3 regions of the Sinorhizobium sp. RAC02 genome follow, and region 1 is predicted to be linked to each of the others. Evidence: riboswitches for the same ligand, from Rfam matches in the RefSeq annotation. Region 1 holds a riboswitch; each other region holds the start of a gene.
What was found. A riboswitch is a leader RNA that binds a small molecule or an ion and turns the genes downstream of it on or off. The one in region 1 is predicted to bind cobalamin.
Positions count from the first base shown of each region.

Region 1 (2,258 bases):
TGTCCAACGGGCAGGTGGATGGACTTGAAGCCGATCTGGATCTCTCCTGGAATCAGCGCTACGACAAGGTCGCCAAGACAATGCTGCGTATGAACGCCATCTTCATGCCCTGTGTCGCCTTGGCGTCCGGTCGCGTATAGAAGGGCGTTCCTGAAGCGGATCGTGAACTCATCACCCGCCTCACCCGTGAAGAGCTCGACAAGCAGATCGACGCTACCGTCGCAAAGGAAGCCCCCCTCCTGCAGAATTTCAAGGATGCCGGCATCAAGATCGTCGACGTAGACCTGCAGAACACCGCCGAAATTATCGCGGCCTATCACGAGATCTCGCTGCCGAAGGCACCGGTTCTGAAAAACTGCGGGAAGTCGGCGCAAGTCTCTGACGGAAGCGGCTCACCTGTTTGCGGCTTTCCTGCCAAGGGAAGGCCGTATCGGCACAGTCCACCATGTAGGCACGATTATTTTCAGATCACGTGACAACATTCTGAGAGGCTGGCTTCTTTCCCTCTGATAGGAGCGGGGGTGTTGTTGTCTGCGAAAGACCTAAGAACTCGCAACACGATTGTGGACGAATCTTGATCGAAAGACCCGATGGCGGCGTCGGCCAGTTCTAGTGCGGGCACCGAAACGGTTGATAAGTCGTCATAGCTGTTGACGCATTTTTTACCTCGTCTACTATATCTTGTGTTCGAGGTTCCTTCGATTCGAAAAAATCGAAGGCTAAGACGGGAATCCGGGGCGGCCATGATGGCCGCGTCAAACCGGAGCTGCCCCCGCAACTGTAAGCGGCGAGCATTCGTTCGATGAAGCCACTGAGGCGCAAATGCCTTGGGAAGGTGAACGGATGCCGCGACCCGCAAGCCAGGAGACCTGCCTCGTACATGAATGTCCACGGGCGGGGTGTCCGGAAGGCGAGCGTTGGGTTGCGGAATGATGTCGCGCCCCGTCTCCCCGTATGTCCCGCATAATCACTTCGGGGTGAAGTTATGTCGATCCAGTTTCCAGTGCATCCACGCGAGTAAGCGGCGTTTCGTGTCCGGCCGTCTCAGGCGGCCATCTGCCTATCTCCAGTTTTTCGAACGGCCATCGGCGGATGGCTGAACGATTTGTCACGCCCAATTGTCCAATTACGAGGAAGACCATGTCCATCACCGTCTACAGCAAGCCTGCCTGCGTCCAGTGCACCGCGACCACCCGCGCGCTCGACCGCCAGGGCATCGATTACAGCGTCGTCGACGTCTCCGAGGATGCCGATGCCTTCGCGCTCGTGCAGGGGCTCGGCTACCGGCAGGTCCCTGTCGTCATCGCCGGCGAGCAGCATTGGGCCGGCTTTCGTCCGGATATGATCAGCGCGCTGGCTTGAAGCGAGCCAGGCGATGGGCGGGCTCGTCTATTTTTCCACCCGGTCGGAAAACACCCGTCGGTTCGTGGAAAAGCTCGGCCTTCCAGCCTCCCGCATTCCTCTCCGCGCCGACGAGACGCTGAAGGCGAAGGCGGCCTTCGTGCTCGTCGTGCCGACCTACTGCGGTGAGGACGGGAAAGGCGCCGTTCCCAAGCAGGTGATCCGCTTCCTCAACGATGCGGAAAACCGCGCAAACCTTCGCGGCGTGATTGCCGCGGGCAACAGCAATTTCGGCGCGACCTTCGGGATCGCCGGCGATGTCATCTCCGCCAAATGCGGGGTGCCGTACCTCTATCGCTTCGAGCTTCTGGGCACGGATGAGGATGTCGCCAACGTCAAAGATGGATTGGAACGATTTTGGACACGATGACGCTCGACAAGCCGATCAAGGCCCCGGAGATTACGGCGCTGGACTACCACGCGCTGAACGCCATGCTGAACCTCTACGACGAGGGTGGAAAAATCCAGCTCGACAAGGACCGGCTGGCCGCCAAGCAGTATTTCCTCCAGCACGTCAACCAGAACACCGTGTTCTTCCATAACCTCAGGGAAAAACTCGATTATCTGGTGACGGAGGGCTACTACGAGCAGGAGGTTCTGGACCAGTATGCCTTCAATTTCGTGCGTGACCTGTTCGACCACGCCTATGACAAGAAGTTCCGTTTCCCGACCTTCCTCGGCGCCTTCAAATATTACACGTCCTATACGCTGAAGACTTTCGACGGGAAGCGCTACCTGGAGCGCTATGAGGACCGCGTCTGCATGGTGGCGCTGGCGCTGGCGCGCGGCAACGAACAGCTTGCCCGCGACCTCGTCGATGAGATCATTTCCGGCCGCTTCCAGCCGGCGACGCCGAC
Region 1 is NZ_CP016452.1:993,963-996,220, forward strand. It holds partial or broken gene BSY16_RS25735 (TRAP transporter substrate-binding protein) at 1-382, shown strand, start outside; cobalamin riboswitch at 674-891, shown strand; gene nrdH (glutaredoxin-like protein NrdH) at 1,141-1,362, shown strand; gene nrdI (class Ib ribonucleoside-diphosphate reductase assembly flavoprotein NrdI) at 1,376-1,771, shown strand; gene nrdE (class 1b ribonucleoside-diphosphate reductase subunit alpha) at 1,768-2,258, shown strand, end outside.

Region 2 (2,258 bases), 520 kb from region 1:
GGCGAGGGCGGCAGAGGCCGCCAGCGAGAAGAGGGAGGCGAGGATCAGGCGTTTCATGGAGAGGCTCCGGTGCTGCGGGTGAGAGGGATGTCGAAGATGGTAAGCTGGCGGTCCTCGTGCGGATGGGGCAGGCGCAAGAGATCGATGCCGAAGACATCGCGCACGACATGCCGGTCGAGCGTCTCCTCCACCGGCCCGCAGGCGACAAGCGCGCCCTGCTTCAGCACCGCGATCCGCGTGGCAAAGCCTGACACAAGGTGAAGGTCGTGCAGAACCGCAACGATAGTGAGGCCGAGGTCTGCCACCAGCGCGAGAAGCGCGCCGCGGGCGCGGGGATCAAGATGGTTCGTCGGCTCGTCGAGGAAGAGGATGCGCGGCTCCTGGGCAAGCGCGCGTGCGATCTGCGCCCGCTGCCGCTCACCGCCCGAAAGCGATCCCATTTCGCGACCGGCAAGGGAAAGCAATTCCGTTCGCTCGAGCGCGTTCCGGATGATGGCGGCCTCCTCCGGGCCCGGTCGGCGTGCCGCGTGCGGTATGCGGCTGAGGGCCACATAGTCGCGCACGCATATGCGATGGTCGGGCTGGTCCGCCTGCCCGACCACGGCGACCACGCGGGCGCGTTCGGCGGGACGCATTGCGTCAAGCGGTGTGCCGAACAGGTTCACGGTCCCGGTGGTGGGTTTCAGCGTGCCGGCGAGCATGCGCAGCAGCGTGGTCTTGCCCGCGCCGTTCGGGCCGATGATGGCGAGGCGGTCGCACGCTTTGACGTCGAGCGACACGCCGCCGAGAAGGCGGTCGCCGGAGCGGATCTCGTAGGTTAGCCCTTGCGCGGAAAGGACGCAGCCGCTCATCCGGCGAGCCCTCCGATATGCGGGATGCGGGCGAGCGTCTTGCCGCGCAGTCCGGCCGGCCGCTGGCCCTCGTTGCACCAACCGTCCGGAAGGTCGCGGTACTGGCGCCCGAGGGCCAGCTGGGCGTCCACGTCCCTTGCCGGATCGATGTCGCCGAAGAGGAATGTGGCCTTTGAGGCGGCGGTGAAGGCGACAGCGAGCGGCCGCTCGCAACCCGCAAGGCAGGCCACGGTATCGACGCGAAAGCCGCCGGCGGTCGCATGGAGCGCAAGACGGGCCGTACGGTCCGACGCGGCTGCGCCGGCCCGGCAGAGGCTGCACACGACGATGGCGTAGGCGGCAGGCGTTTCGGTCATGTCATCCTTCGGCGAAAGGGCGCTGGAGAAGGATGATCGGCCATCGCGCGATGAAGCGGGAAGGCGTCACAACGCTCCCCGGCACACCCCGTCCGGTTGCTGTGTCGGATGACGGCAGGTCTCCTGGCTCGCGGGTCGAAGGGCTTGCCGGCCTTCCCGGTCGTTGGACCAGTGGCAGATATGACAAGACCTCACCGCTTACAGTTGCGGGGGCAGCCACGGTTTCGGCCCCGTTCGGGTCGTCCTCACCGTGTTCCCTATTTATCCCTCCGGCTTTGCCTCGGGAACCGTCGGCCCCCAGATAGGGGCCGATCGGAATGCCTGTCAAGCGGCGGCCTCACGCGGCCCGCCGATCCCAGCTTGAAAACGGATCCGCGAGATTGCGCCACAATTCCGGCTTGAACGTATCGCCGTCGATCAGGCAGGCGTCGAGTTCCGCGCGAATTTTCGCTTCGTCCATGGGGTCGGCGCCGATGAAGACGATCTCCTGCCGGCGATCCCCCCAGACGGGGTCTAGATAGGGTTGCATCATCCGGGTAAAGCCGGAATCGCTCGGCCATTGCTCCTTCGGTACGGATGACCACCACAGCCCCATTTTTCCGGTGCGCACGAGTGCTCCCGCCTGGCTGATCTCGCCCACGTAATGCGGCCGTGTCGCCAGCCAGAAGAAGCCCTTTGCCCGAACGACGCCGGGCCAGGAGCGGTCGATGAAGCTCTGGAACCGCATGGGGTCGAATGGCCGTTTCGCGCGGTAGACGAAGGAGCGGATGCCGTATTCCTCTGTTTCGGGGACATGGTCCTTGAAACCGTGAAGTTCCTTGAACCACAGCGGATGCTGCTCGGCCTTCTCGAAGTCGAAGCGACCTGTTCCGAGCACATCTTTCAGGTCGACCTTGCCGAAGTCGGCTTCGATGAGCCTGGCGTCCGGATTGAGCGAAACGATGATCTTGCACGCGGCGTCCCGCTCGTCGGGTGTGGCTATCCCGATCTTGTTCAGCACTACGACATCGGCGAACTCGATCTGCTCTACCAGCAGGTCGACCAACGTCCG
Region 2 is NZ_CP016452.1:472,751-475,008, forward strand. It holds partial or broken gene BSY16_RS23380 (ABC transporter substrate-binding protein) at 1-57, opposite strand, end outside; gene BSY16_RS23385 (ABC transporter ATP-binding protein) at 54-851, opposite strand; gene BSY16_RS23390 (DUF1636 family protein) at 848-1,207, opposite strand; cobalamin riboswitch at 1,304-1,514, opposite strand; gene zigA (zinc metallochaperone GTPase ZigA) at 1,545-2,258, opposite strand, start outside.
Region 2: linked by a shared signal. The riboswitch ahead of BSY16_RS23390 (DUF1636 family protein) and the one ahead of nrdH (glutaredoxin-like protein NrdH) in region 1 are both predicted to bind cobalamin.

Region 3 (2,258 bases), on a different replicon from region 1:
GGCCCGGCTTCTTCGAAATGCCGGCGAAGAACTGTTCCCCGTCGCCGATCTCGGCACGGAAATTGGTCATGTAGAAGGCCCATTGCACGTTCGGGAATTCCGCAAAGCGGGAATTGGCCACCGTGATGTGGCAGTAGCCGAGATGCGGCGTCTCGGCCAGCGTGCGGTGGAAGATCAGCTTGGGAAACTGGATCGTCTCATGAAAGCCGTTGATACGGTCATGGGTGACGCTGCCCGCCCGCTCCAGCTTGCGGCCGGTGCGCTCGGCCACTTCCTGATAGGAGAGGTAACGCTTCTCGCTTGGGCTCCAGCTGACGTCGCGGTCGATACGGCCGGTCCGGAGAAATTGCGTGTGTACGGCTGCTTTCGGCGGGTTCGCACGCTTGTAGGCAACGGCGTCGTAATATCGAAATTTCGTCTGCTGCACGTGGCGGCACTCCATCCTCGCGCCCTGATCGCAGACGAGTTTAGGAAAACGTCGTTAAGCAATCCTTGCTGTCGCACTCCCAATTCCTGTCCCGGCAACATCGTGGTCGCAATATGACAAGCGTGTGATGCTTGGCCACAGCATCGCCATTGTCGAGGCAATGCGCCGAAAAATTAGGCATATCGCTTTGGTATGACTGGAGAAAGTTACCCCGCCACGCCCTGGCTCTTCTGGAAACAGCTGTCGTCAAATCAGGAGGCCATGTCGTTTTCCGACATGTTGCGCGACGATTCTTGCGTTTAGATAGGAACACTCAAGGTGCCATTCCTCAGGGAGGGTGGAGAATTGGGAAGCCGGTTGAATTCCGGCGCTGCCCCCGCAACGGTGTTGGAGCAAGGTGCAGCAGAAGCCACTGGACGGGAGGTCTGGGAAGGCGCTGCACTGGTTCGGAAGGCATGACCCCGAAAGGTTTTCGACTTTTTGGACGCGGTCATGGCCCGACAAGAACACTCCTCAGCCCGGAAACCAGCCTGGAGAAACGATCGTGACTGGCTGCGGCGGGCGGCCGGGAAGCGTGCACTCCGTGCGGCTTGCCGCGTGGATGCCGTCTCCTTCTGTGCGCCTCATCCGAAAGCAGTTCCAGGAAAAGTGTGAAGCGGTTTTCCGTTCGGAATTGCGTGGCAATAATTTGGATATTCTGAGGATCCGGCATGGACATTCGCAGCGACGTGCTCCGCAAGCTCAAGAACCGGCGCGACGGCTACAGCCTCGAGCAGGCCTTCTACATCGACCAAGACCACTACAAGCTCGATCTGGAGACGATCTGGTATCGCGACTGGCTGTTCATCGGCCATGACTGCGAGATCCCCAAGGCCGGCAACTATTTCACCGTGCAGGTCGGCGATTATCCCGTCGTCATCACCCGCGACCGCTCGGGCACGGTGCGCGCGCTACACAATTCCTGCCGCCACCGCGGCTCGCGCGTCTGCACCCAGAACAAGGGTTCGTCGGCCAAACTCGTCTGTCCCTACCACCAGTGGACCTACGAACTCGACGGCTCGCTGCTCTTCGCCCGTCACATGGCGGAGGATTTCGACAGGACGCAGCATAGCCTGAAGCGCATGCATTGCGAGACCGTCGGCGGCTACATCTTCATCTGCCTTGCCGATGAGGCTCCGGATTTTGCGCCGTTCCGCGCCATGGTCGAGCCCTATCTCGCCCGTCACCGCCTCGGGGAGACCAAGGTCGCCTTCGAAAGCACGATCATCGAAAAGGGCAACTGGAAGCTCGTCTGGGAAAACAACCGCGAGTGCTACCACTGTGCCGCCAACCATCCGGAACTCTGCCGCACCTATCCGGAAGCGCCGAGCGCCACCGGCGTGCAGGGCGCCAAGGATGATCCGGTCATCGCCGAGCATTGGGCGAAGTGCGAGACCGCCGGCCTGCCGAGCGAATTCCGCATGTCGCCGACCGGCCAGTTCCGCGCCGCCCGCATGCCGCTGATCCAGGATGCGGAGAGCTATACCATGTCGGGCGCGCGCGCCGTTGCACGCCCGCTGTCGAGCGACGTGCTGGAAAGCCATATCGGCACGCTGCTGCTCTTCCACTACCCGACGACGTGGAACCACGTGCTGGCCGACCACGCCATCACCTTCCGCGTGCTGCCGCTAGGGCCCGAACTGACGCAGGTCACGACGAAGTGGCTGGTCAACAAGGATGCCGTGGAAGGCGTCGATTACCGTCTCGACGAACTCACCCATGTCTGGACCGAGACCAACGACCAGGACCGCCGGATCGTCGAGGAAAATGCCTTCGGCATCCGCTCGCCGGC
Region 3 is NZ_CP016450.1:2,191,367-2,193,624, reverse strand. It holds gene BSY16_RS10550 (DUF6656 family protein) at 1-427, opposite strand, end outside; cobalamin riboswitch at 727-975, shown strand; gene BSY16_RS10545 (aromatic ring-hydroxylating oxygenase subunit alpha) at 1,138-2,258, shown strand, end outside.
Region 3: linked by a shared signal. The riboswitch ahead of BSY16_RS10545 (aromatic ring-hydroxylating oxygenase subunit alpha) and the one ahead of nrdH (glutaredoxin-like protein NrdH) in region 1 are both predicted to bind cobalamin.